2 regions of the Paenibacillus sp. D9 genome follow, and region 2 is predicted to be linked to the other one. Evidence: a T-box and tRNA genes for the amino acid it is inferred to sense, from the RefSeq annotation. Region 2 holds a T-box; the other holds one or more tRNA genes.
What was found. A T-box is a leader RNA that pairs with one kind of tRNA and senses whether it is charged. The one in region 2 lies ahead of tyrS (tyrosine--tRNA ligase), so its partner is inferred to be a tRNA-Tyr.

Region 1: it encodes a tRNA-Tyr, which carries the amino acid that the T-box ahead of tyrS (tyrosine--tRNA ligase) is inferred to sense. The anticodon was not compared.

The regions. Positions count from the first base shown of each region.
Region 1 covers NZ_JZEJ01000001.1:5,227,903-5,242,016, reverse strand. The annotation lists gene VE23_RS23450 (peptide chain release factor 3) at 1-1,444, opposite strand, end outside; gene VE23_RS23445 (cyclase family protein) at 1,546-2,172, opposite strand; gene zwf (glucose-6-phosphate dehydrogenase) at 2,493-4,049, opposite strand; gene VE23_RS23435 (hypothetical protein) at 4,161-5,018, opposite strand; gene VE23_RS23430 (hypothetical protein) at 5,137-5,541, shown strand; gene VE23_RS23425 (hypothetical protein) at 5,663-6,343, shown strand; gene VE23_RS23420 (response regulator) at 6,371-7,024, opposite strand; gene VE23_RS23415 (sensor histidine kinase) at 7,063-8,055, opposite strand; gene VE23_RS23410 (PspA/IM30 family protein) at 8,195-8,908, opposite strand; gene VE23_RS23405 (PspC domain-containing protein) at 8,913-9,401, opposite strand; gene VE23_RS23400 (PspA/IM30 family protein) at 9,406-10,086, opposite strand; gene VE23_RS23395 (LiaF transmembrane domain-containing protein) at 10,154-10,450, opposite strand; gene VE23_RS23390 (alpha/beta fold hydrolase) at 10,679-11,653, shown strand; tRNA gene VE23_RS23385 (tRNA-Leu) at 11,725-11,807, opposite strand; tRNA gene VE23_RS23380 (tRNA-Arg) at 11,882-11,958, opposite strand; tRNA gene VE23_RS23375 (tRNA-Cys) at 11,972-12,045, opposite strand; tRNA gene VE23_RS23370 (tRNA-Gly) at 12,053-12,127, opposite strand; tRNA gene VE23_RS23365 (tRNA-Gln) at 12,135-12,209, opposite strand; tRNA gene VE23_RS23360 (tRNA-His) at 12,218-12,293, opposite strand; tRNA gene VE23_RS23355 (tRNA-Trp) at 12,299-12,372, opposite strand; tRNA gene VE23_RS23350 (tRNA-Tyr) at 12,379-12,464, opposite strand; tRNA gene VE23_RS23345 (tRNA-Thr) at 12,472-12,547, opposite strand; tRNA gene VE23_RS23340 (tRNA-Phe) at 12,569-12,644, opposite strand; tRNA gene VE23_RS23335 (tRNA-Asp) at 12,667-12,743, opposite strand; tRNA gene VE23_RS23330 (tRNA-Met) at 12,748-12,824, opposite strand; tRNA gene VE23_RS23325 (tRNA-Val) at 12,834-12,909, opposite strand; tRNA gene VE23_RS23320 (tRNA-Glu) at 12,976-13,050, opposite strand; tRNA gene VE23_RS23315 (tRNA-Ser) at 13,056-13,146, opposite strand; tRNA gene VE23_RS23310 (tRNA-Asn) at 13,150-13,225, opposite strand; rRNA gene VE23_RS23305 (23S ribosomal RNA) at 13,395-14,114, opposite strand, start outside.
Region 2 covers NZ_JZEJ01000001.1:4,704,476-4,718,589, reverse strand. The annotation lists gene VE23_RS21155 (ABC transporter permease) at 1-653, opposite strand, end outside; gene VE23_RS21150 (LacI family DNA-binding transcriptional regulator) at 968-2,008, opposite strand; partial or broken gene VE23_RS27885 (helix-turn-helix domain-containing protein) at 2,257-2,439, shown strand; gene VE23_RS27880 (cupin domain-containing protein) at 2,584-2,805, shown strand; gene tdh (L-threonine 3-dehydrogenase) at 3,017-4,063, shown strand; gene VE23_RS21135 (glycine C-acetyltransferase) at 4,115-5,293, shown strand; gene VE23_RS21125 (hypothetical protein) at 6,379-7,674, opposite strand; gene VE23_RS21120 (hypothetical protein) at 8,128-8,412, opposite strand; gene VE23_RS21115 (alpha/beta fold hydrolase) at 8,433-9,071, opposite strand; gene VE23_RS21110 (LacI family DNA-binding transcriptional regulator) at 9,300-10,391, opposite strand; gene VE23_RS21105 (hypothetical protein) at 10,654-11,157, shown strand; gene tyrS (tyrosine--tRNA ligase) at 11,265-12,554, opposite strand; T-box leader at 12,672-12,906, opposite strand; gene VE23_RS21095 (class I SAM-dependent methyltransferase) at 12,949-13,704, opposite strand; gene VE23_RS21090 (GNAT family N-acetyltransferase) at 13,816-14,114, opposite strand, start outside.

The sequences.
Region 1 (14,114 bases), 520 kb from region 2:
CGATCTTGTCGTCCACGATCCAGCGCGCGAACTGGAAAGGCATCCTTTGGAGGATGACGTCCACCCCGTATTCAGCCTTCATCCGATATTCGAAAACCTCGAACTGCAGCTGGCCGACGACGCCTAGAATCGTATCCTCGAAGCCGCTGGCGGACTGGAACACCTGGATAGTGCCTTCCTCCGTCAGCTGGTCGATTCCTTTTTCGTATTGCTTTTTCTTCAAGGCGTTCTTGATCGAGACCTTGGCGAAAATTTCCGGCGAGAACGTCGGCAGCTCGTCGAACACGATCGAGCTGCCCTGCGAGAGAGAATCGCCGATGCGGAAAATCCCCGGATCGAACAGCCCGATAATATCTCCCGGATAGGCCGCTTCGACGATGTCCCGGTCCTGCGCGAGGAACTGCTGCGGCTGGGCCAGCTTGATGTCCTTCCCGATCCGCACATGCTTGACGCTCATGCCGCGCTCGAACCGCCCGGAGCAAATGCGCAGAAAAGCGATGCGGTCTCGGTGGGCCGGGTTCATATTCGCTTGGATCTTGAACACGTATCCGGAGAACTTCTCGCTCGTCGGCTCGACCGGGCCTTCCGTGCTGTTCCGGGGCTCGGGCTTAGGAGCGAGCTGCAGGAAGTTTTCGAGGAAGGTCTGCACGCCGAAGTTGTTGACGGCGCTGCCGAAGAACACCGGAGTCAGCTCGCCAGCGCGTACCTTCTCGAAGTCGAACTGGTCGCCGGCTACATCCAGCAGCTCCAGATCCTGCTCGAGCTGATCGGCGAGATAATCGCCTGCCATCTCCCGAATGACGGGGTCCTTGTAATCTCCGACCTTGCGCACCTCGATGGTGGAATGGTCATTGCCCTGGAACAGCTCGACCTGATTCTTCATCCGGTCGTAGACGCCGCACAGCTCCCGTCCCATGCCGATCGGCCAGTTCATCGGAACGGAACGGATGCCGAGCACCCGCTCCAGCTCCTCCATCAGATCGAACGGGCTTTGGCCCTCGCGGTCCAGCTTGTTGATGAACGTGAAGATCGGGATGCCGCGTCTTCGGCAAACCTGGAACAGCTTGATCGTCTGGGCTTCGACGCCTTTGGCCACGTCGATCAGCATGACAGCGCTGTCGGCCGCGGTCAGCGTCCGATACGTATCCTCGCTGAAGTCCTGGTGACCAGGCGTATCCAGGATATTGACGCGGTGTCCCTTATAGTCGAACTGCATGACGGAAGAGGTTACCGAGATTCCACGCTGCTTCTCGATCTCCATCCAGTCGGAGGTGGCGTGCTTGTTGGCTTTGCGGGCTTTGACCGAGCCGGCCTCGCGGATGGCGCCGCCGAACAGCAGCAGCTTTTCCGTCAGCGTCGTTTTCCCCGCATCCGGGTGAGAAATGATGGCGAATGTACGCCGTTTGTCTACTTCTTGCTTGATTTCGTCGAGCAGTTTAGTCATGGTATTCCCCTTATATCGCGCTTTATTATTCATGAATCAGGCTAGCGGGCCGCATATCCATTCGCTGCCTGCAGGATTAAATCGGTTGCATGCTGTCGCTCCTACGGCCTGCCGATGAGGATCGCCCGGGCCGGCGACGCCTCGACTCCGCTCAGCTTGAGCGGGGCTACGACCATGAAGTAGGTTCCGGCCGACACATCCGCCAGCCTCAGTCCCTCCACGATAACGATATTATTGCGGAAGAGCGGGCGATGGGTCGGATAGTCAGGCTGCGAACGCTCGATTCCGATACCGTCCGTACCGATGCCGCGAACCCCTACTTCAATTAAATACCGTGCGCCGTCTTCGCGCAAGTAAATAAAATCATCCTCGAACCGGCTGCTGAACGAATTGGCCGTCTTGAAAAGGACCCAATCGCCTCGCACAAGCCCAAGAGGCTCCAAGTCCGCCCTCGTGATGGAATCGGATACATGGGTAAGATCGACGACGCGGGCCGTTCCCGCCAGCTCTTCCAGCCCTATTGTCTCGATTCCCGCTCCATCCTCGAGCATATGCATCGGCGCATCCACATGCGTGCCGGTATGCAGATTCATCCGCAGCTCCGATTCATACACGCCTCCCTGGGCGAATGGCGCAATATTGCGGATCTCCGGCTTTTTGGCCTCGACATTGGCCCATACCGCCATATCTGAATGAATGGGCATGGAAATATCGTAGATTTTGAACATGCTTCATTCCGTCCTCTCGTCAAATAACGCTTCAATCCTGTCCGTAGCCGGACAGGATTGATGTTGAAGCTTATAGGTTCCATACTTAGTTAATTTTCCAGGCGGTTAAGTCGACGCTCGAGTGGCGCATGCATCGGCACGCCCTCAAGAGGCGCAAGCTTGATTGCAATCCTCCTCGGAGAGAAGCAGATTTGATCGAGTCCGCCTCTGAGAGAAGCAAGTATTGATCGAATTCCCACTCTGGGAGATGCAAGCATTGATCGCATCCCCCTTTGAGAGAAGCAAGCTTGATTGCATCCGCCTCTCTGGCAGACGCCCCCTTACTGCGCTCCGCCGCTGATCCAGATGACGTTGTCCTCCGCTTGGCCGTTGACCGGCCACCAGAAGAAGCCTTCTTTGTGAAGGAGCTCATCCGTAGCTTCCGGTCCCCAGGATCCCGCTGGATAGGAAAGCAGATCTTCTCCGGATTCTCTCCAGGCAGCCGCTATGCGGTCCACGAACGTCCACGCTGCCGCAACCTCATCCCAGCGGGTGAAGTACGTCGAATCTCCGCGCGCCGCATCGTAGATCAGCAGCTCATAAGCTTCCGGCGTGTTGATGCCGACCTGGCAGCTTTGGCAGAACTCCATGGCGACAGGCTGAACCTCGTTGTCCGCTCCCGGCTTCTTGGCGTTGATCTTCAGGTAGATGCCCTCCGTCGGATTGACGCGGATGACGAGCAGGTTCGGACCCAGCTTATGCCGCTTGGCGAACAGGACGTTGTCCGGAACGTTTTTGAACTCGATGACGATCTCGGTCGTCTTGACCGGCAGCCGCTTGCCCGTGCGGATGAAGAACGGAACTCCGGCCCAGCGGAAGTTGTCCACAAGCACTTTGGCGGCAAAATACGTCTCCGTCTTGGATTCCGGATTCACGCTGTCTTCCTGGCGGTAGCCCGGAAGCTCCTTGCCTTTGGATTGACCGGAGGAGTACTGCGCCCGCACGACATTATCACGGACTTCCTCGCTTGACGCATACTGGCGAAGGGAGCGCAGAACCTTGACCTTCTCGTCGCGGAGACTTTCCGGATGCAGCCGTCCCGGGGGCTCCATGGCAATCATCGTAATCATCTGCAGAATATGGTTCTGCCCCATATCCCGAAGCGCGCCGGAATTGTCGTAATAACCGCCCCGCTCCTCTACGCCGACCGTTTCGGACAGCGTAATCTGGACGTTGGCGATATGATCCTTGTTCCAGAGCGGTTCGAACAGCTGGTTGGCAAAACGCAGAACCTGGATGTTCTGGACCATTTCCTTGCCGAGGTAGTGATCGATCCGGTAGACCTCTTCTTCCTTGAACACTTGGCTGATCTGTCCGTTCAGCTCGCGGGCCGATTCCAGATCATAGCCGAACGGCTTCTCGATGACGAGCTTGTGCCATCCCTTGGATTCCAGCAGGCCTCCGTCGCGAAGGTTGAACGACACCGGACCGAACAGCTCCGGAGCGAGAGCAAGATAGAAAAGCCGGTTGCCTTCGATGCCGAACTTCTCGTCGAGCTCCGAGGAGAGCTGGTTCAGCTCCCGGAAGCCATCGACGTTATGGATATCGAGCGGCTTGTAGACGAAGTGGTCGGCAAACTTCTGCCATACCTCGACATCGGTCGGCTTGTACCGGCAAAACTCCATGATGGACTCGTATACGTCCTGGCGGAACTGCTCATTGTCCCGCGGACGGCGGGCGAGTCCGACAACCGCGAAATTCTCTGCCAGCTTGCCTTCTTTATATAAGGAGAACAGCGCCGGGAACAGCTTCCTCCGCGCCAGATCGCCCGTGGCTCCGAACAGATAATAGACCGCGCCTTCAGCGGCCGATGATTCCTGTTTGCTAGAGTAGTTCATGTTCCCTCATTCTTTCGTCATAAATTTTGGATGCATCAGCTTGATATGGTATGTAGTGTATCATAACGTTGCGGGAATCGCCATTCATGGCGGCCAATCTTCATGGGGCCTTCACGTTCCCTCTGCCCCGCTCTCCGAGAGGTCTCCCGTAATGAGCGGAATGCCGACCGTGATCTCCGCCGCGAAGTCCGCATCGCCTCCGCCATGCTCCGCCAGCTGGATATTGGCGGACCGGCTCCCTTCCTTGCCTTCTCCAAGCCGCATGGCTCCTGCAACTGCAGTGGAGCTGTACGTCCGGACAATCGTTCGGGAATCCTTATACTCATCCAGAACGACTCCTGCCGCCTTTTGCGCGATGCGGCCAGCGGCGCCGACCCGAATAGCCTTGCCGTAAAGCTTGATGCTCATCATCCGCTTGCCGCCCGTGCCCGTCTCGGTCAGAGCGGCATTGACCTCGATCATTTCATTCAAGATAGCTTGAAGCTCCGCTGCAGGCGGAGCGTGGTAGGTCATGACGGCTTGCCGCGCCGCATCCCTGTTCTTCTGAACCGTGCCGAGCAGCTGCATTTTAAGCGTGCCGTACGCAGTGGTACGCACCGCTTCCCATAGGATGCCCCCGCTGGTTTTGTTTTCATCCTTCCCGCCGGCAAGGTCTTTCGCGTCAGCGGTCATGCCTAGCGCTTCCGCGGTCTTGGCCGCTTGATCCGACGTCACTCCTTCCACGCTCCAGCGCAAATGCCAGGAGGCCGCCCTGGAGCCGCCTCCCAGCTCGCCGTCGGCCCAGTTCCACAGCTTCTCCATATCCTCGCCGGTTGCAGAAGACATCTGAACGTCCGGCTTTTTCGATGCCGGCACGCTCCAGCCGATGGAGCCTTTGCCCCCGGCTGTATAAATTGTAACGAGAACGGCCAGCGCAAGGAAGGCCAGCATAACGCCTGCGCTTTGTTTGGATCGCGGATTGCTCATCATAGTCCCTCCATTCCCTTGGCCCGTTGACTGGGTATTTGACCATACGCATCAGCCCGTAGGTGAATATAATGCATCATTCCATCCATCAAGGAAAACCAGAAAGGATGAACAACAGAAAATGGAACCTATTCGGCCCTTGCACGAAGAACATGTCCAGCGTTTCTGCGGAATGCCGGTGTGCGCCATTCTCAAGGACGGTACACGCCATATGGGTATTCTCACCGCTTGCCATGGCGGGCGGATTTATCTGAACGGCGGCGAAGAGCATCATAAGCGCCAGCAGCAAGGAATCGGGATTTTAGGGAAGCCGGCAAAGGGCAAAGCGAAAAAATCCAAAGCATCCAAACCCGTGCAGGAGCAAGTTATGGAGCAGGAAGCCCATACTCAGGCTTATCCATACGGCCCCGGAGCAGGTCCTTACGGCCCTGGGTTCTATGGCGGCAGAGGTCCATATGGATACGGGTACGGCGCTGCGGTCGGCGTTGACCTCGCTTTCCTCGCCTTTCTGCTGCTGCTGATCTGACCATCCGGCGATAGTTGAACAGCCCGCCGACGTTTCCGGGACAGGAAGCTTCGGCAGGCTGTTTCTCTATGCACCTTATAGGGGTAATGGATTTCAATTCCAGCCTGAGGGAGGCTTCCTGATGATAGGTCCTTTGCGTCGAATGAACCGCATCTTCCATGTGGAAAAAGTAGCGCCGACCGTCCCCGTTGCCCCAGCCGCTCGAGAGCGGGTAGATTCCGGCCTGCCCGACTATGGCATGGATGGCATGACAACCCGGTTCGTCTCCGACTTTCGCCTGACTGCATCCTGGCTCCAGGCTGCGAGCCGGCTGCGTCCGCTTATCCAGGACATGCGCCGCCGGCGCCAGCAGCTGCTGAGCGACGGAACGGCAGGTATTGATCTCTCGGGACTGGCCGATACCGTATACGAGCTCGCAGAACGATGGAACGATCTGGAGCTGCTTTATTTCCGCTGCAGACCTGGCCTCAATCCTTCCATCGAGACCGACCTGCGCTCCATGCGATCCCATCCTGCCGCACGTCAAGCCGGATTGGACATGAACAGGCAAGGGGAATGGAGGGTCAACCCCGTCGCCCTCAACCAGCAGCTTGAGAACCGCCCCGATGCGGTGCTTCGAGCCTTGTTCTCGTCGGAAGGACTGCTTCCTTACGCCGATCAGCTGCTCGCCTCATTCGAAGCGCAGCCTGCGGCATCCCTTATCGATTATGCCCATCTGCCTTCGGCGGGAACCTATAACGAGGACGGGGTTCTCGATGATATGATTCATCGTCAGGTGTCTTCATTCAGCTGCTTGGCTTGAATCTCTTCCGTGCTTCGCGCTGAATTCTCAATCCACGGCCAAATCATGCTTGTGCGCATATATAGCCGCCTGCGTGCGGTCCTCTACGCCGAGCTTGTTGAGCACATTGGTCACATGGAATTTGACCGTCTTGATGCTGATGAACAGCTTGTCGGCAATATCCTGGTTGGACAAGCCCTGCGCGACCAGCATGAGCACGTCCATTTCCCGCTCGGTAAGATCTTCATGAGGCGGTTTCTGGACCGGCTGCTTGGGTTGACGGAGCCTGCTCATCATTTTGGCTGCCACCTGGGATTCCAGCACGGATTGTCCTCTTGCCGCAGCGCGAATCGCTTCGGCGATTTCGCTTGCCCGGGAAGTTTTGAGCAGGTAGCTGAACGCTCCCGCTTCAATGACGGGGTACATCTTGCTGTCATCGAGATAGCTTGTAAGCACGATGACCTTGCATTCCGGCATGATCTCCATCAGCCTCCGGGTCGTTTCGACTCCGTCCATTTCTTCCATGACCAGATCCATCAGCACGACATCCGGGGCATAGGCGGTAGCCAGCCTGATTCCTTCGGCACCGTTGCCGGCCTCTCCCACAACCTCGATGCCTTCCTCCGTATCGAGAACCGCTGCAAGACCGATCCGAACCATCTCATGGTCGTCTACAAGCAGCACCTTGATGGGCCTTGCCATTCCGCTGTCGCGCTCCATTCGTTCCGGCATGCTCATGGTTAGAATCCGCCCTTTCCGTCTTCCAGGGGAAGCCACATTTCAATGGCCGTTCCTTCGCCCGGAGCCGTATGAATTTGTATGTTGCCGCCAAGCTCATGAATCCGTTCTTCCATCGTCAGCAAACCATAGGAGGCCTGTTTCTTTTCTTCCAGATCGAAGCCGACGCCATTATCGGCAAAGCTCAGCTTGGCTTTGGCTCCATCCCGCTCCAGCCTCATGACCATCTTGCTGGCCTTGGCATGGCGCAGGGCGTTGGACAACGCCTCTTGCGCAATCCGGAACAAATGGTCCTCGGCGCTGGGGCGGAACAGAATGGTCGAATCCACATCAACCGTGATGTCCATCGGGACTTTCACTTTCAGCTCTCCAACCAGCCGTTCGAGCGCCTGGGCCAAGTTTTTGCCATCCAAATGAACGGGACGCAAATGCAGCAGAAGCGCTCTCATTTCGGACTGGGCCACGGCCGCCATCTCCTCGATCAGCTGCACCTGCCTGCGTGCGCGCTCCCAATCCTTCTCGATCGTCCGGCTTACCGCCGTTGCGGTCATGGATATGGCGAACAGCTGCTGGCTCACGGCGTCATGGAGTTCGCGAGCCAGGCGCTGCCGCTCTTCGATGACAGCGGTGAACTTGACCTGCTCCCGCCACTCCTCCTGCTCCTCGGTTTCTTCCGGGCGTGCTCCCTCTCCTTCGGGAGAATGCGGAATCGTAATCGATTTGCGCCTGCTCTGCTGCTGGTTCAGCTTGCGGAGAGCTTCTCTAAGCTTGGACGTCTGGAGGTAGCTGTTCAGCACAGCCCCGGCGAGCGCAGCCGCGATGACCGCCAGCCCGTATAAGGCCCCTTTTCCTTGTATGGCAAAGAATTCGACATATCCGGTTCCTTGCAGCACGATGAGCAGCAGTCCAAGAATGATAAGCAGCCACAGTACCGTTTCAAGAACGTTTTTCTTTGTAGGTCCCTGACCCTTTCCTGGAGGCTTTTTGGCAGCCACAGCGATACTCCCCCTTCTTTCTCTCTCTACTTTACCTTTCCGGCGTCAACGGTTCAAGCGTTCCTCCGCCGCAAGCAAACAAGCCTCGGAACCCGGCGGCTGCGCCGCCATGTCCGAGGCTTGCGAAAGCAAAGCTTAATTAATTCGCTGCGTCTTCTTGTGCAGCAGCTGCCTGAGGAGGATTCAGCTTGTTTTTGAGCTGCTGCAGCTGTTCTTCTACCTTCAGCTGATTCTCCGGACGGATGGAGGCAGCTCCCTCCGCTTTATAGCCGCTTCCGTAAGGTCTGCGGAGAACATCGGCTTCGGCTTCCATCTGCATGATTTTCTCTTCCATGCGGCCGAATCCACGGGATGCAGTGCCTGTATCAAGGGAGCCGACATTGGCGGAAGCCTGAGACATCTGCTTTTTCGCCTTGGCCATTTGAGCACGGGCGGCCAGCTCGTTGCGTTTGTTGCGGAGCTGGTAATACTCGTCCTTCATGCCGTACAGCTGCTGCTTCAGCTCGTCGGCTTGGCTCTTCGCTTCCAGATGAAGCTGGCTGTATTCTTGCACCTTCTCCTCGAAATACAGCTTCTCTTCCAAAAGCTTGCGGGCAAGATCCTCTTGGCCGGAACGAAGCGCCGTTTCCGCTTTGCTGTCACGATCCGAGGCGCTTCTTGCCGCTTCGTCAAAGCGCTGCTGCATGCGGCGCTCGTTGGCCATTTGCTTGGCTACCGTAACCTCGGCCTGGTGGATTTCCTGCTCCATGTCGCGGAGGTACTGGTTCAGCATAACGACCGGATCTTCCATTTTATCCAGCGCCTCGTGCATTGAAGCTTTTGTAATATCTTTCAGGCGTTTGAAAATACCCATGTTGTTATTCTCCCTTCTCATACTTCGAAAGTTTGGCTTTCAGTTCTTCCAGCTCGTTGCGCAGAGCTTTCTTCTCCAGGTCATCCATCATCTTGTCCAAGTCTGCCTGGCGGTTGCTGTCGGACTGCCATCCTGCCGTTGTCGGACCTTCCTGGTATTGCGGAGGGTTGCGGTAAGGGCCGCCATGCTGGCCGCCTCCTGCGCCTTGGCCGAATCCGGGGCGGCCCGGATCGTTGTGTCCTCCGTAGAAGTCGCCGCCCCGTCCATTCTGATAAGACCCGAAGTTTCCTGGAGGAAACTGGTTATAGTCATGCTCCTTCGGAATGACCAGCGCCGCCAGGATATAGATGACAATGGCTGCGCCGCTAGTGCAGACGGCAAGGATGATCGTCAGAATACGAAGCAGATTGGCATCTACATTGAAGTAATCCGACAGCCCGCCGCATAATCCGAACAGAACTTTTTTGCGTCTGGAGCGATATAATTGCTTCATGATGTTAGGTTCCTCCTTGTCCCAGCTTTCTCTTCAGCTGTTCCAATTCCATTTCTACCGCCGATTGGTAGGAAGAGTTTCCACCATGACCTGCGGTACCTTCGCTGCGAAGATCCCTGAGGCTGCGGGCTTCGTGCTCCATATCCGTGATCCGGTCGTCAAGCCTGCGGAACATGCCGTCAGGTTTGCCGCCGGGCTGGCCGGATACGGCTCCTGTGTAACGGGCGTTCATACGCTGCTGCAGCTTCAAGGATTCCATACGGGCCGAATAGTACTCTCGCTTGTCATACACGATCTGGTACTCGCTTCTCATCTCCTGAAGATTTCTTTCCAGGTCTTCCACGCTCTGGCGGCCTTGCTCGTACAGATCGCGATACTGCCGGGCGCGTTCCTCTGCGGATGCTTTCTCATGAAGGGCTATGCGGGCCAGCTGCTCTTCACCGGCTTTGAGTGCGGTAACGGCTTGCTGCTCCCGCTTTTCCTTCTGCTGCTCAGCGGTGAGCCATTGCATTTTCAATTGCTGGTTATGGGAAGAATACTGCTGATACAGACGCTCCGATTGAATGATCTCTTCCCGTGTCGACCACAGGAACTGATCGATCAGCCGTACCGGATCTTCCGCTTTCTCCAGGTGCTCGTTCAGCGTTGCGATCGTTATGTCTCTGACCCTTCGGATAATACTCATATTTGTCCTCCTCTAGCCGGTTGCTCTCTTTCTTTCGTTTTTCTTTCGTTCGTTTTTCTTTCTTTCGTTAATGAAGCCTTTTTCCTTTAAAGAGGGAGACTCCCCATACGATCAGTCCCACTGCGAACAGCAGCATGATCAGAGGCGTTAATTTTCCAAGCAGCCAGATGGCTCCTACGAAGAGAAGAACTCCGCCGACGATCCGGTTGCCGTTCCTCCAGCCGATGACTCCAAGTCCCAGAACAATAAGAGGGAAGATCAAGGATACGGCCCAGCTGATCAAATGACCTAAACCGAGAAATTTCATGGCCAGCAATGCGCCCGCCACAACCAAAATGATGCCTACCGTTGAATTGCGTTTCATCTCTGATTGCCACCGCCTTTCGATTCGCGAATATGCTCTCTTGCTTATGTCCTTATTTTAGGCCATCCCGGCAAAGTTCAAAACGGACTTGCGAACGTTTCTGTACCTGGACTCAGGTCGGGGAGGGTCTCCGTCCTGGAATTGGGAAGGATTGCGACCTGCTTAAGACAAGCCTGAAACGGTCGAATTCAGAGGTCCATATTTGAGGGATACAGGTATATACTAGTAATGAAGAAGGGCTATATCCAGGCAAGGGGTGCAGCTATGGAGTCCACCGTCGAGCATGATTCCTATTTCATTGATTCCGCAACAAAACCCAAACGGCTCCATGTAATGGAATGGCGCCCGTCCGGGACAGCTAGAGGCATCATTCAATTAAGCCATGGCATGGCCGAACACGTCGGAAGGTATGGCTCTTTTGCAAGGGAGATGGCCCATGACGGATACATCCTTATCGGCCATGACCACATCGGACATGGTCGGTCTGCAGCAGCAGGCGGGTTAGGCCATATGCCGGCCTCGGGAGGATGGCAGGAGGCATCCATGGACCTTCAGCGAATAGCGCTTCATGCGAAGGATCGGTTTCCGGAACTGCAACTCCTATTATTCGGTCATAGCATGGGCTCTTTTCTTGCGAGAACCTGCCTGATCGATGCTCCGGACTTATGGCAGGCTTGCATTTTGAGCGGGACAGCCTGGAATCCTGCTTTTGCGTTGGCGGCAGGCCAAACCTTGATTCGGCTTGAGATGATGCTGAGAGGTGAGCATGCCCACTCCGAGCTGTTGAACAAAATCATTTTCGGTTCCTACAACAAGAAATTCAAGCCCAATCGAACCCGTCATGACTGGCTTTCGGTAGATGAAGGCAATGTTGACCGTTATATGGCGGACCCGTATTGCGGATTCATCCCTTCCGTCGGGTTTTTCAGCAGCTTGATTGCAACCGGAATTCCCTACATCCAAAATCAAAAGCATCTGGCTAAAATGAACAAAACGATGCCTGTATACTTCTTTTCCGGCGCCGATGATCCGGTCGGCCAGTATGGCAAAGGCGTTGAACGTACGTTCCAAGCTTTTTTGGATGCCGGGATGAGAAACGTCACAATGAAGCTTTACCCCGATGTCCGTCATGAGGCTATACAAGAATGGAATCGGAAAGAAATTCGGGAAGATCTCCGGCTTTGGCTGAGTTCCAACCTTTAATGCTTCTTTTCATGGATGCGAAAGAAAAAGGCTTGCAGAACCGCATAAGCGATTCTACAAGCCTTTTGGAATGCTGGTGAAGGGACTCGAACCCCCACTCCGTCTCCGGAAGCGGATTTTGAGTCCGCCGCGTCTGCCATTCCGCCACACCAGCACATATAAAATTTCCTCTTCACTCTATATATTCAAGAGGCAGAGGAATCAAACTTCTTTTAAATGGAGATAAAATGGCGTGCCCTAAGAGATTCGAACTCCTGACCTTTTGATTCGTAGTCAAATGCTCTATCCAGCTGAGCTAAGGGCACACGTTAGATAAGATGGAGGCGCCACCCAGACTCGAACTGGGGGTAGAGCTTTTGCAGAGCTCTGCCTTACCACTTGGCTATGGCGCCACAAAATTGGAGCGGAAGACGGGAATCGAACCCGCGACCCTCGCCTTGGCAAGGCGATGCTCTACCGCTGAGCCACTTCCGCAAATAAATGGCTGGGGATTCAGGGATCGAACCTGAGAATGACGGAGTCAAAGTCCGTTGCCTTACCGCTTGGCTAATCCCCAACAAAACATGGGGCGATCGAGGGGAATTGAACCCCCGAATGCCGGAACCACAATCCGGTGCGTTAACCACTTCGCCACGATCGCCATACTGGCAGGGGCAGCAGGAATTGAACCCACACTAACGGTTTTGGAGACCGCTGTTCTACCTTTAAACTATGCCCCTAAAAACTGGTGGAGGATGATGGATTCGAACCACCGAACTCGTCAGAGAACAGATTTACAGTCTGCTGCGTTTGGCCACTTCGCTAATCCTCCAAAAAAATGGTGCCGCCGAGAGGACTTGAACCCCCAACCTACTGATTACAAGTCAGTTGCTCTACCAGTTGAGCTACAGCGGCATATTCAATTATCAAAAAACATGGTGGCTCGGGACGGAATCGAACCGACGACACAAGGATTTTCAGTCCTTTGCTCTACCAACTGAGCTACCGAGCCCGAATGCTTATTGAAAATAAAATGGCGGAGCTGACGGGATTCGAACCCGCGGTCTCCTGCGTGACAGGCAGGCATGTTAGGCCTCTACACCACAGCTCCATATTGGTTGCGGGGACAGGATTTGAACCTGTGACCTTCGGGTTATGAGCCCGACGAGCTACCGGACTGCTCCACCCCGCGTCAGTTGAATGGTGGAAGCTGAGGGGATCGAACCCCCGACCCTCTGCTTGTAAGGCAGATGCTCTCCCAGCTGAGCTAAGCTTCCATATAAAGAACAACATGTTATTTACTATAACTTATCAAGGCTATGTAATCAAGCCAGATAAGAAAGTGGTGACCCGTAGGGGATTCGAACCCCTGTTACCTCCGTGAAAGGGAGGTGTCTTAACCCCTTGACCAACGGGCCATATCTGGCGGAGAGCGAGGGATTCGAACCCTCGATACGCGATTAACGTATACACGATTTCCAATCGTGCTCCTTCGACCACTCGGACAGCTCTCCAGATGGCTCCCCGAACAGGACTCGAACCTGTGACAACTCGATTAACAGTCGAGTGCTCTACCAACTGAGCTATCAGGGAATATGTGGTGCATTCAAGGCTTGCGCCTTGAAAACTGGATCGAATCAATATGTTGGATGCTGAGTCCATTCGTGCTTCTTACATGGCTAGCGAATCGTATTTCGGATTCATCTCGCCATGTCTCGCCAACGTTCATCGTCTTGCGACGATATTCCGTAGGCTTGATCCATAGGATAAGCCCTCGACCGATTAGTATTCGTCAGCTGCACGCATTGCTGCGCTTCCACCCCGAACCTATCAACCTGGTCGTCTACCAGGGGTCTTACATACTGGGAAATCTCATCTTGAGGGGGGCTTCGCGCTTAGATGCTTTCAGCGCTTATCCCGTCCGTACGTAGCTACCCAGCGGTGCTCCTGGCGGAACAACTGGTACACCAGCGGTACGTCCATCCCGGTCCTCTCGTACTAAGGACAGCTCCTCTCAAATTTCCTGCGCCCACGACAGATAGGGACCGAACTGTCTCACGACGTTCTGAACCCAGCTCGCGTACCGCTTTAATGGGCGAACAGCCCAACCCTTGGGACCTACTTCAGCCCCAGGATGCGATGAGCCGACATCGAGGTGCCAAACCTCCCCGTCGATGTGGACTCTTGGGGGAGATAAGCCTGTTATCCCCAGGGTAGCTTTTATCCGTTGAGCGATGGCCCTTCCATTCGGTACCACCGGATCACTAAGCCCGACTTTCGTCCCTGCTCGACTTGTAGGTCTCGCAGTCAAGCTCCCTTATGCCTTTGCACGCTGCGAATGATTTCCAACCATTCTGAGGGAACCTTTGGGCGCCTCCGTTACATTTTAGGAGGCGACCGCCCCAGTCAAACTGCCCGCCTGACACGGTCCCTGTACCGGATCACGGTACCAGGTTAGAACTCCGATACGATCAGGGTGGTA
Region 2 (14,114 bases):
CCGTCGACGCGGGCCGCTTCATGCAGCTGGGTGTCGATGCCTCCGAGCGCGGCGAGATAAATGATGGAGCTCCACCCCATCGTCTGCCAGACGTCGGACAGCACATAGAGCGTCTTGAACCACGAAGGATTCGCCATGAAGTTGACGGTGTCTCCCCCGAGCGCGCCGATGAACTGATTGACGAGGCCGTAGCGGGGGTTCAGGAAGATCATCATCATGCCGACCACGACGACGGTCGAGAGGAAATGCGGAGCGTATGTGATGGTCTGGACAAACTTCTTGAATCTCTCAGCCTTCGCTTCGTTGAGGAGGAGCGCCAGAAGGATCGGAATCGGGAAGCCGATGACGATCAGATACAGGCCGAGCTCGATCGTGTTGAAGACCAGCCTTTCGAAGAAGAAGCTGTGGAAGAAGCGGTCGAAATGCTTCAGTCCGACCCATGGGCTGTCCCAGATCCCTTTGTTGATCCGGAAGTCCTTGAATGCGATTTGAATGCCGTACATCGGAACGTAGTGGAACAGAATGTAATAAGCGAGTACCGGAGAAATCATGACATAGAGCTGCCAATTGCGAAGGATTTTGCTGAAGCGGGAGATTTTGGCTGTGCTTTTCAACGGTTTTCGGCCCACATGCTCTTGCTGAAGCATCGCCATCGGTTGATCGCCCTCCAAGTGCGGTAGGTTTGTTTACGTGAATCTATCATATGAGAACGATATCCAAATTGTCAACGATATAATCCAAACATTTTTGGTTTTTTCCTCTCGTTTGGATTGAGTTTTAGAAGAAAATAGAGTCTGTTCCTATCCGAATTCGAATAGATAACGCTTTCATTTTCTGTTTTGCTCTGCTCCTTTGCAATCCTGTTTTCTAACTTAGCAGAAAAGATCCAAATCGGCAACAAGTATTTTGGAGTCAATTATCCAAAATATTTGGATAAGAACCCGCAAAAAAACCTGACGATAAAACGTCAGGTCAGGGAAGAGTCCAGCTGCCAATCGGAGGATTCGCGTACAACGAGCGAGCAAGGCAGCAGCAGCTTCGGCACATCCCGGTATTCGCCGCGCGCGAAGTCGTAAAGGAATTTGCAGGCGGCCCGCCCGATCTCCAGCCTCGGCACATGCACCGATGTCAGAGGCGGCGACGTATACTGCGCCAGCTCGATGTTGTCCATTCCGGCGAACGCGATATCCTCCGGAATCCGGCAGCCCAGGTCCATGGCAGCCCGCATCGCGGGAATGGCGAGCGTGTCGCTGGCGCAGAACAAGGCGGTCGGCCTGTCCTCCGGCGCCAGCGCGCTCAGCATGGCGGACGTTTCGGCATAGCTCTTTTCCACGCTCCAGTCCGCATCCACGATCCATTCCGGCCGGAACGGCAGATCGGCCTGCAGGATGGCGAATTTGTATCCGAGATACCGTTCGTCGTTCTCCATGATCTTGTCGAAGGCGGGGCCTCCGACATACCCGATCCGGCGATGACCCTGGTCCAGCAAATGCCGGACCGCCATCCGGGCCGCCGACATGCGGTCGCAGTCGACGGTCGGAATGCGGATGGAATCGTCGTTGAGGCTCACCCCCGCCATCGGGATGCCGCTGTCGACCAGCGTCCGATGCATGCCCCGGTCATACCAGCCCAGAGCCAGCACCGCTCCCGCACCGGTCTCGTCCAGCATGGAACGCAGCCTGCCGGGTTCCCGCAGCTCCTCATAGGAGCGCATGATCGCCGGCGGCAGTCCCATCTCGGCCAGCCTGCCGTGGAAGCCTTCGAGCACTTCGGCAAAATAAGGATGGTTGCCCATGAGATTGCCGGGCAGGATGCATACATATTGCAAAGGCAGACCGGCTGCCGGAAACGCCATTCCCTGCAGCGGGTAGCCGACCTGGATGGCGGCCGCCTTGATCTTGCGCTTGGTCTCCTCGCTGACGGGCCTCGACGTATCGCCGCTGATCGCCCTGGATACCGTAGAGATCGACACGCCGAGCAGATCGGCGATGTCCTTGAGCTTGGCCACTTGCCCGTACCTCCATTCACTCGCTCCAATTATGCTTCAACCATCTTATCATATCGGAGAAGCGGAGATATACTTGCCACTTCACCGGCCTGACGTGATAAAATAAACGATAATGAACCGAGCGGATAGACAGGCCGATTCCGGCTGAGAAGCAGGCAAAAGGGAAAAAGGGAAATAGGAACGCTCATGGTCTCCATTGGGATCTGCGGACCAAGACAATAAAGCATGGAGGTTATGCAGTGGACACGATGGTGCTGCGGGTTGCCCGCAATTTGAAGAAAATCCGCAAGGCCCGGGCCTACAGCCTGGACAAGCTGTCCGAGTTGACCGGGGTCAGCAAGACGATGCTCGCCCAGATCGAGCGCGCCGATTCCAACCCGACCATTACGGTGCTGTGGAAAATCGCGAGCGGACTGCGCATCTCCGTCTCCGACCTGATCGAAGAGGAACGGCCGTCCGTCACGCTCGTGAAGGCTTCCGTCCGCTCTCCCATTCTGGCCGGGGACGGCAAATATAGGAGCTATCCGCAGTTCTCGTACAACGACAGCTCCCGCTTCGAGATCTACCGGGTCGTCATGCTGCCCGGCTGCGTCTATGAGGCCGAGCCCCATCACGAAGGCGTCGAGGAGTTCGTCACCGTCACGCGCGGAACGCTCCGAATGGTCATCGGCAACGAGTCCTACACGGCCGGAACGGGCGACGCGATCCGCTTCGACGCCGGGCAGCCGCATACGTATCTCAATGAGTCGGGGGAAGAGGAGACCGAGCTTCAAAGCATCATTCTCTACCCGTTCTAAAGGGGTCGTGTCTGCCCCTCGCGGACGGCCGTCCAACCGGCGCGAACGCGCGCCCCATAAGGGATTTCCGACTTCCAACAACCTTCGCAGAAGGTTGTTTTTTGTTGTTTACAAAGCAGGGTCGACTAATATACTATTACATACGAAGCAGTACCATATACTGCACATATGTTCGTTATGACGATCATTCTTGATCAGAGGAGAATGAAAAATGAAGGATACGATGATTGGTTTGGTCAAGGCGGAGCGCAAAGCCGGCGCCGTGCTCATGGAAGTGCCGATTCCGCAAATAGCCGCCGACGAAGTCCGCATCAAGGTGAAAGCAAGCTCCATCTGCGGCACCGACATGCATATTTACCACTGGGATGAATGGGCGGAGCAGAACGTCGTGACGCCGAACGTATTCGGCCACGAATTTTCCGGCATCGTCGAATCGGTCGGAAGCGCTGTCACGAATGTCGCCGTCGGCGACCATGTGTCGGCCGAGGGCCACATCGTCTGCGGCACCTGCAAGCAATGCCGCTCCGGCAACGCGCATGTATGCCCGAATACGCGCAGCTTCGGCATCAGCGCTCCGGGCTGTTTTGCGGAATACGCCGTGACCAAAGCCGTCAATATCATCCACAACGATCCTTCCCTGCCGCATGAGCTGGCCTGCCTCCAGGATCCGCTCGGCAACGCGGTCCACACCGTCATGGCCGGAGATATCGTCGGCAAGTCCGTCGCCGTCATCGGCTGCGGCCCGATCGGCCTCATGGCGATCCAGGTCGCCAAAGCCGTCGGCGCGGGCAAGATCATCGCCGTCGACCTGCATGATTACCGGCTCGGCATGGCCGCCAAGCTCGGCGCGGACGCCTGCATCAAGTCGGAGCCCGGCAAGGATGTCGCGGCGGAGCTGCGCGGCCTGACGGACGGCGCTGGCGTCGAGGTCGGCCTCGAGATGTCCGGCAACGGCCACGCGATCAACAGCCTGCTCGAGGCAATGGCGAACGCCGGACGCGTCTCGCTGCTCGGCATTCCGTCCAAGGCGGTGCCGATTGATTTGGCCCGCCACATCATTTTCAAAGGCTTGCAGGTATACGGAATCACGGGCCGAAGAATGTACCAAACCTGGCATCAGATCAAGGGCCTGCTCGACGCCGGCCGGATCGACCTGCGGCCGCTCGTGGACCATACGTTCACGCTGGACCGCTTCGAGGAAGCCTTCGAGCTGATGGGCTCCGGGCAATGCGCCAAGATCGTGTTCAAGCACGAGTAGAGTCATACTAAAGGGCCGACGCGGCCCCGTTCAAAAAGGAGAGATCCGCCAATGGCCGGACTAGACGGATTGAAGGACGAACTGGAGGAGCTGAAGCGGCAGGGGCGCTATCGCCTGCCCGCCGTTTGGGAGAGCGGCTCCGGCCCGTGGATGGAGATGGGCGGCCGCCGCATCCTGCAGATGGCCTCCAACAACTACCTGGGCCTGACCGACCATCCCCGGATGAAGCAGGCCGCGATCGAGGCGATCGAGAAGTACGGCGTCGGCAGCGGCTCCGTCCGCACGATTTCGGGCACGCTCGACATCCATGACCAGCTGGAGCGCGAGCTCGCCGAATTCAAGGGAACGGAGGCCGCGCTGGTGTTCCAGTCCGGTTTCACGACCAACCAGGGCGTGTTCGGCACGCTGCTGCAGCCTGAGGACGTCGTCATCAGCGACGAGCTCAACCATGCCAGCATCATCGACGGCATCCGCCTGACCAAGGCAGCCCGCCGCATCTTCAAGCACAAGGATATGAACCAGCTGGAGGAAATTCTGAAGGAATCCGGTTCGTTCAACCGCCGCTATATCGTCACGGACGGCGTCTTCAGCATGGACGGCGACATCGCCCCGCTGCCGGACATCGTCGAGCTGGCCGAGCGTTACGACGCGATCGTCTGCGTCGACGACGCCCATGCGAGCGGCGTGCTGGGCAAGAACGGCAAGGGCACGACCGACCATTTCGGCCTGAACGGCCGCGTGCATATCCAGATCGGCACGCTGTCCAAAGCCGTCGGCGTTGTCGGCGGCTACGCGGCAGGCAGCCTCGCGCTCAAGGAGTACCTCATCCACAAGGCGCGTCCGTTCCTGTTCAGCACATCGCAGACTCCGGCCGTCGCAGCAAGCTGCCTGGAGGCGATTCGCGTGCTGCGCAGCAGCCCCGAGCTCGGCGAGCGCATGTGGGCGTCGGCGAACTCCTTCCGCTCGCAGCTCCAGGGTGACGGCTTCGACACCGGCGCCAGCGAGACGCCGATCATCCCCATCGTCGTCGGCGAAGCCGCACGCACGATGGAGTTCTCGGCTCGGCTGCTTGAAGAGGGCGTATTCGCTCCGGCCATCGTCTATCCGACCGTCGCCGCCGACAAGGGCCGCGTCCGTTTCATCATCACCGCCTCCCACACGGCGGAGGATCTCGAGTTCGCGCGCCAGGCGCTGCTCAAGGTCGGACGCGAGTTCGGCCTGCTGGGCTGACCGTTTGGATATTGAAAAAGCTGTCCCCCGTCCTTCGACGGCAGGGACAGCTTTTTTGGTTGGCCGGGACGGCCTTTTTGATGTCTGATCCGCCCTATTGTTCCGTGCTTGCTTCGTGCTTGTTCCGTGCTTGTTCCGTGCATGTAATGGCCTTGTTCCGTGCTTGTTTCGTGCCTGTTCTGGGCTTGTAATGGCCTTGTTCCGTGCCTGTTTCGTGCCTGTTCTGGGCTTTGCGACCTCTCGGAGGCTTATCGATCCCTGTTTCAACTACTGGTCAATTCTATCGGACATAGGATCCGCTATTTCCCCATTTTCAGGCATTAAAAAAAATTTAACGGACATCAGATCCGCTATTTGAGACTTTAAGTCACCAAAAAGCCTATTTTGATAAAAATAACGGATCTGATGTCCGATAGAAGGCCCTTTTCCAGCAAAACAGACGAAATAACGGATCTGATGTCCGTAGCAGTCAGGAGCCCAAAGAAAAGTTGGTTGGTGCGGTCCGAAATGATGTTCGATGGTGGATAGCCGATTGAATACGGTCGGGCTGGTTTTTCGCAGTTCATTAAATTGCTCAGCTGCCTCACTTCATCATGGCTGGCTATTTCCGCTTCCGAGATTTTGTTTCTCAAAGCTACGGCTGGCTTTATTTGTTTCGGGCTGTGACCACAGCATTACGCCATGGCCGCTTATGTCTGTTCCTGCCCGTCGCACTAAGAAATGGCTGGTTGGTTCCATGCATATAGGTTTAGCGAAGGCTGGCTCCAGCTCTCTGACGTGAACGCCGATCACTCTTCCTTATCGACTTCACGACGTTAACACACTCATTCTTCCTTATCGACTTCCCGACGTTAACACACTCATTCTTCCTTATCGACTTCACGACGTTAACACACTCATTCTTCCTTATCGACTTCCCGACGTTAACACACTCATTCTTCCTTATCGACTTCCCGACGTTAACACACTCATTCTTCCTTATCGACTTCACGACGATAACACACTCATTCTCCCTTATCGACTTCCCGACGTTAACACACTCATTCTTCCTTATCGACTTCCCGCCGCGGGCCTCCAACTCTTTCCTACCCGCTCTCCGGCGTAAAAACCTCCGACTCATAGACCGGCGAGTAAGCCCCTGCCCGTCCATCCGGCGCATGAGCCTTGACGCGGTACCACGCCTTGGCGGAATGAGCCCGCAGCGGATCGCGCCAAGGCATGTCATAATCGGCCTCCCGGGCAGCGAATACTGTCTGCCATGGCCCATCCGCTCCGCGGCTGGAGCGCTCGAGCGTGTACATCGCCGCCCCGGCTACGCCGCGGAACATGATCTTCTCCTTTGCCGCCGTGATGACAGGGGCTTCCGGAAGCGGGAATTCCGGCACCACCCTGCCGCTCATCCGGAAGGCATGCTCACGCAATCGCAGCACCCGCCTGCCGATCTCTTCGTTGACGCCCGTGCCGGGATAATGAAGCGAGAACCCGTCGTAATGCGGCACGTACCCGCCCCCGTCGCCATGTCCGAAGAGCGACCAGAACAGCGTTCCCGCCACTCTTTCATCCTCCTCGGCATGGCGGACAAAACCTTCCAGATCGCCTTCAGGCCATCCGAACTCTCCGGCGATATACACCTTGCCTGCAGCGGCCGTGTCGGCAGCGTCTGCAGCCAGCTTCACCGCGTCGGCAGGATAATAATGCACGTCGAGAATATCGAGCTCCTCGATGCCCAGCTTGTCCCGATCCAGCTCGAACTGCTTGCCGTGCGAGATCAGGTGGCGGCCGTCCTCGGACTTGATATGACAGGCGATCTCCCGCACCCATTCGGCCGGAGCGCCATTGAGCTCATTTCCCAGTTCCCAGGCCATGATCGTCGGATCATCCTTGTAGGCCGTCTCCGTCAGGCTGTTGACCCTGTTCAGCACAACGCTTATGTACGACTTGAAGTCCTCGATGACGGCCCGATCCGTATAGAACAGACCTGGGTCGTCGAGCCCGCGCCAGGAGGCAAAGGTTTCCCTGCCCCCATGGTAATAAGCCCAATTGCACACAAAAGGAACCAGCAGCCTGAGTTCTCGGCGGCCGGCTTCTGCGATGGCAAAGTCCACTCGGCGAAACGCCTCTTCATTGTACTCCCCGCGCTTTGGCGACAGAGCCTTAGGACAGCCCTGGGACGCGGCCAGCGTATGCGAACGAACGACGGCGGCACCCATCTGAACGGCGGCATCCAGCGCGTCGAGCACCCGGAATTCGGTCGGCCAGTCCACTCCGCCTACATTTTCGTCGAGCCCAAGCCAGTAAATATTGGGGCCTCCGAACCGGAACGGCTTGCCGCCAAGCATCAACCGGCTGCCTTCGCGGCTTATGAATTCCCTGCTCGTCATGGATGCATCCCTGCCTTTTCTTGGATAAATGAGAACGATTTCAAGAAAAAGCATACCACGGCCTTTATTTTCGTTCAACATAAATAAACATTTTATTATGTGTTTAAAATTGTTAAAGATCGAGATTTCTCTCTTCCTTTTTCAATCCTTTCCTTTTGCAATCCAACGATGGATTCCATCCCTATATCTTCTATAATGAAAGTCAATCCAACTATGATAGGGTTGCTACTATGCAGCTGAAAATCGTTCATGCTGATCATTCCCGGCGCGAGACGCTGAGCCGGTTGATCCAGCGGCTAGATCCCCTTTGTCGAAGCTGGCCAGCGGAGCAAGAGCCTTCGAGGTAACGACAAAGAAACCGCCCTTCAGCTCGTAGAAAGACACCACTTCATTAAAAATGGAATGGAGCGGCCTGCCTCTCCTTCCAGGAACAGAAAGGTATTTCTGAATCCCTCAAACTGATTCGTGGTAACCAGCGGATTCCGGACATACTGCGCCTGCAGGCCCGCTCGGCGGATGCCGAAGCTCCAGCTTGATGCAGATCGAGCCGAGATGCCGCCCGTCTGACTCCAGAATCCAGATCCTTTCGCGCGAATCGCTGCGCTCCACGATTCCTCTCACTCTCTCGTCGACGATCTCCCGAAACGACTCGTCATATCCGTGCTCCCGCCCGTATAGCTCGGCATGGGCATCGACTATCGCCCGGGCATCCTCTTCCTTATATGCTCTCAGGTTCACATTTTCGCCTCTCTCCAACTTCAGCTTTCCTTCAAATACATCCCGACCGCGGAAACGATCTCCTGAAGAACATCCAGCGACCGCCCGGCATCCGGCAGCTCCAGTCCATGGTCGCCTCCGTCGATCGTCAGCAGCCGGACCCCATTGCCCGCCGCTGTGCGCTGCATATGCTCCGGGCCGAACACCGGGTCGGCTGTTCCGACTGCAACCAGCCCTCCATTCCGCAGGATAGAGGAAATCGCCGGAGCGATCGGGGTCAGGAAGATCTGGCGGATTTCCTTGCCTCTCGATTGTTCCGCAAGAGACTCCCGAGCAAGGCTGGAGACGACCGTTCCCACGCTCTTGCCGATGTAGGCAAGGCGGTCATATCGCTCCAGCAGCGGCCTGAGGACGGCCGCGCTGTCGGCGCTTGCCGCAGCTGCCGCTTCCTCGAAGGGACCAGGATCCCGGCGCGCCGCCTGATAGCCGTATTCCAGCAGCAGAAGGTCGTAGCCTTCCTGCATCGCCGACTTCCCGGCATAGTGCAGCAGCGGCATTTCGCAGGAATAGCCTTGTCCTGGAAACAAAGCGGCCAAGGAGCGGCTGCCGTCCCTCCGAATCCAGCGGCAGCGGATGTCCGTTCCCCAGGCGGATGGAGATTGAATCCAGCTCATATGCATACCGAAGCCCTCCTTATCCTTCCATATCTTCCTTGTTATTCTAGCATATGTATTCTTAAAAACGCCTCCGCATCTTCGGCAGCAGCAGGCTGCCAGCATCAAAAAAAGACAGGGCTGAATGTACCATCCCTGTCTTTCTGTCTTTCTGTCTTTCTGTCTTTCTGTCTTTCTGTCTTTCTGTCTTTCTGTCTAGCCCGACCCGTCCCGAGCTTCTTCCCATCCGGCCCGCTACGCCTCGGCTGTCTCCGTCTCGCCAGCAGCGGCAACGACCGCTCCGGCCGGCGGAGCTGTCGACTCTCTCTTGATCAGCGACGTCGACAGCATCACGAGCTCCGGCAGCCGCTCGGGCTCTCCGATTCTCCCCAGCACGAGCTGGGCCGCCCTCGCTCCGATCTCTTCCTTGGGCACGCTGACGGTCGTCAGCTTGGGCTGATTCAGCTCGGCGAGCGTGAGATCGTCGAAGCCGACGACGGACAGATCGCGCGGACAGGAAAGCCCCATCTTGCCGATCAGGTTGAGCGCGTCGAAGGCGATGAGATCGTTGGCGCAGAAAAGCGCCGTAAGCCTGCGCTCCGCGTGCAGCTCCGCGCCCAGCTCGGCCGCGAACGCCGGCTGGGTATACATGCCGCTGCCGCTGACGCCCATGCCCTCGATCATGACGGCCTCGGCCTGGTCGGCCGGCTGGCGGCGGTTGTGCACGGCAATTGCTTCCGCAAAGCCCCGCTGGCGCTCCGAAAAGCTCCAGGTCGTAAAGGCGTCTCCGGCAAAGCCAAGCCTGCGGTGGCCTTCCGCCAGCAGCGCCTGCACCGCCTGGTAAGCGCCGAGGTAATTGTTCGCAAGCACCTGGTCCATGTCGGGATGCTGCGCGTCCGGATCGACCAGCACGAACGGAAGCTTGCGCCTGGTCAGCTGATCGGTGTAGGCTTCCGGCAGCTGCCCCAGCACGATGACTCCGTCGACCTTGCGCTCGGTGATGGCGGCTGGCATGCCGTCCTTCACCCGCATCGTCACGTCGATGCTGGAGAGTACCATGCTGTACGTCTGCTTGGCGAGCTCCGCGTCGATGCCCTTGATGATTTTGCCCCAATATTCAGGGTCGTCCAGATAGGCGCGGGGCATGAGCACCGCGAGATTGCCCGTCAGGGAGGAGCTGCCGAGCCGCTTGCTCCCCTTGATCCGGTAGCCCTCCTCCTCGGCCGTTTTCCAGATGATTTCGCGCGTCACCTCGTTGACGGCGCTGTCTCCGGAGAGCGCCTTGGAGACCAAGGCTTTGGAGACGCTCAATTTATCGGCAATCATTTGCAGCGTAACCTTTTTCATGATGCTCACCCCTTAGGTTTACGACCCTTTCCGGTTCGTCTTCATTCCTTCTAAGTGTAAGGGTTCCTTCAACTTTTTTCAAATTATTTCAGCCTTTCTCAGCGCCCTTTATCTTAGGAATGAAAAGTTTGTTTGCAAGAAATGGCAACCATTCCTATTCGGGGGTCGTAAAAAGATGGAAGGCCATGGAAGAATTTCTCGGGAAAGAACAATCGGAACCGCAATCCTTCGTTGCGTTCAGATCAAATGGGGAGGACATCCAATGAAAACGACACGCATCCTGCTAACCCTCGGCCTGATTGCAGCTCTATTGACCGCCTGCTCCGGAGCCGGGTCGGATGAAGCGGAAGCCATATCCGTTCTGGATAAGGCCATTCACATTCAATACGACGTCAAGCATCGCGATATTCCGGAAGATCATTATTCCATGATCAAAGAACGCGGCAGCTTGCTTAAGCCTCTCGTAACCGGAGAGCTGCTCGACAAGCTGGAAGCCAACATGGATACGGCTATGCCTGTCCGGATTGCAGCCTATAACAAAGCCGATCTGGAGGCAACAGTAACAGAGATGAAGATTGAAGCGGTCAAGGATGCAAAAGACTCCTACGACCTTAAATATACCGTTGTTGTAAAGGTGACCGAAGACAGCGGTAAGGTTCAGCCCTACAGCGTCCCCGGAGAAGCGACCGCCGTCCGGACAGCGGAGGGCTGGGTTCTGAGCCGTCTCTGGTCCGATTACCGCTGGATGGCTAAGCTGTATCCTTGACCAACAACCGGAGCAGATGGCTTCACCGTCTGCCGCGCAACGCCGCCCAAGGAGCTTCAGACAAAAAAAGCCCGCCCGGCTGGATGCCGGTGCGGGCTGAAGCCGTTCTATTCGAACTTCACGAGGTAGTAATTCTTCTTGCCGCGGCGCAGCACGACGTAGCGTCCATGCAGGCGCTGCTCGGACGTCAGCATCGTGTCGATGCCGGTCTGCTTGACGCCGTTCACGTAGACGGCGCCGCTCTCGATATCCTGCTTGGCCTGGCGGCGGGAAGGAGCGGCCTTCGCCTCGACGAGCAGGTCGATCAGCCCCGTTTCGGCCGCCTCTCCCATAACCGTCGTCGGCATGTCCTGCAGCGCCTCGACCAGCTCGTCCTCGCTGAGCTGCGTGACGTCGCCGGAGAACAGCGCAGCCGTAATCTTCTCGGCGCTCTCGACGGCATCGGCTCCGTGCACGAGCCTGGTCACCTGGCGGGCGAGCTCGCGCTGGGCCTCGCGCTTCTCCGGCTGCGACGCGACAGCCTGCTCCAGAGCCGCGATCTCCTCGCGGGAGAGGAACGTGAAGTACTTCAGGAAGCGGATGACGTCGCTGTCATCCGTGTTGATCCAGAACTGGTAGAACTGGTACGCGCTCGTCTTGCTCCGGTCCAGCCATACGGCTCCGGATTCGGACTTGCCGAATTTTTTGCCGTCGCTCTTCGTGACGAGCGGCATCGTGATGCCGTAAGCGTCGCTTCCGCCCATTTTGCCGATCAGGTCCAGGCCTGCGGTAATGTTGCCCCACTGGTCGCTGCCGCCCAGCTGCAGATTGACGCCATGGTCGCGGTTCAGCTTGAAGAAGTCGTACGCCTGCAGAATCATGTAGCTGAACTCCGTGAAGGAAATGCCGTTCGCGAGGCGCGAGTCGACGGAGTCCTTGGCCAGCATGTAGTTGACGGTGAAATTTTTGCCGATGTCGCGCAGGAACGTGATGATGTCGAGCGGCGCGAGCCAGTCGTAGTTGCTGACGAGCTTCGCCGGATTGCCCGCCGCCTCGAAGTCGAGGAAGCGCGACAGCTGGTTTTTCAGGCTCTCGGTCCAGTTCGCGACCGTGTCGTCCGTGTTGAGCGAGCGCTCGGTGGAGCGGCCGCTCGGATCGCCGATGAGGCCGGTGCCGCCGCCGACGAGGGCGATGGAGTTGTGGCCCGCCAGTTGGAAGCGGCGCAGCGTCAGGATCGGAAGCAGGCTGCCGATATGCAGGCTGTCTGCCGTCGGGTCGAAGCCGCAGTACAGCGTGACGCGGCCTTCGCTCATCTTTTTGCTCAGTTCCTCGCGGTTCGTCACCTGGTACACCAGGCCCCGGTACTCCAGATCCTCCAGCAATTCCGAATTGACGGCCGCAGCTTGTTCTTGTGCCATGTCTGTTCCCTCCACTTGATTGAATGTTTGTTGCAGCCGAGCCTGTTGATTGAAAGCCGCCTGACTGTATCGCTCCATGTCTAAGGAAAAAAAAAGAAAGACCCCTCCCTGTCCAAAGACAGGGACGAGTCATCGCGGTACCACCCTATGTTGAGCTTCCCGTACAGTACGAGAATGCTCCGCTCTGCCGGGTAACGGCCGGCTGCCGTCCAGGCCCTTCTGCCTCAGGCAGTTGCGGACACGGATGCTCCAGGATGTAATTCGCAGCCCGACCCCGCACCGGCTTGCACCAACCGCCGGCTCTCTAGAGCGATGTCGCTCGGGCGCTACTGATTCCCTTCAACGCACTTTATCGCTATCACTTTAGCGAATCCCGGCGGATCTGTCAACCGCCCTACAGAAGACCGCTGTACACTTCCGTCTCGTAATCGAAGCTGACGGTTCCGTCCTGCTGCGTCTCGTCGAAGATCTGCCGCAGCTCATCCAGCATCTCCTCATGCCCGGGCTGTCCCTCAGCGGGAGCGTACGAGGAAGACAGCAGGCGGCCCTTCACGCCTTCGTAATCGAAGATCTGCCTGTTAGGGAAAGTCTGCCATTCCAACGTTCCCTCGCGGAAGAAAGCCTGCAGCGCTTCCGGAGAGACGTTGCGGTGATTTACGCTCGCATAGTCCGTCCCGTACTTATGCAGCAGCGCCTCGTACCTCTCCAGGAAGGGCGTGCCCGTAAGCACGCGCGAGTTCCAGATCAGGAACGCGCGTCCTTCCGGCTTCAGGATGCGGCGGAACTCCGCCTGCGCGGCAGCCTGGTCGAACCAGTGGAAAGCCTGCGCGCTTACGATCGCGTCGACGGAGGCCTCGGCCATCCCCGTATCCTCCGCAGGCGACAGCATCAGGCCGAACCGCTCGTCGGGGCCGAGCTTGGCCCAGGCCGCCTTGGCCATATCCGGATTCGGCTCCACGGCCATGACCCGGAGCTGCCTCTCCAGCAGCAGCCCGGAGAAGATGCCCGTTCCGGCACCGATATCGGCTACCGGAGAATCCTCCTTGAGCCCGCCGCGGCTGATGATGTAGTCTACCGCTTGCGCCGGGTAGCTCGGCCGGTATTTCTCATAGTTCTCCACACGGCTGGAAAACCGCTCCTTGCTGTCCATCGATCATCCCTCCAGATCTCGTCCATGAGGCCAGGGTTGCCGTTCGAACCAGCCGATGCCGGCGCGCACCCTGGCTTGTCTGCATGCTTAACCGTACCAGACAAGGATCGCTCAGGCAACCGGAGGCTTGCAATAAATGATCTCGGGATCGCCTTCGTCCAGGTTGTCGACGACCCCGCTGCGGACGTAGCCCATCGCTTCGCACAGCTGCTGCATCGGCTTGTTGGATTCGTTGGTCGAGGTGAACAGCTTATGTCCCGGAAGCTCGGCCTCCCAAGCCTCCATAAGACTGCGGCCGACTCCGCTCCTGCGGTCGTCCGGATCGACAATGATCAGCTGCAGGAACCGCTGCCCGAAAAAAGACCGGTCATGCGCGGCGAAGCCCGCGAGGCGGCCCTCTCGAAGAGAAA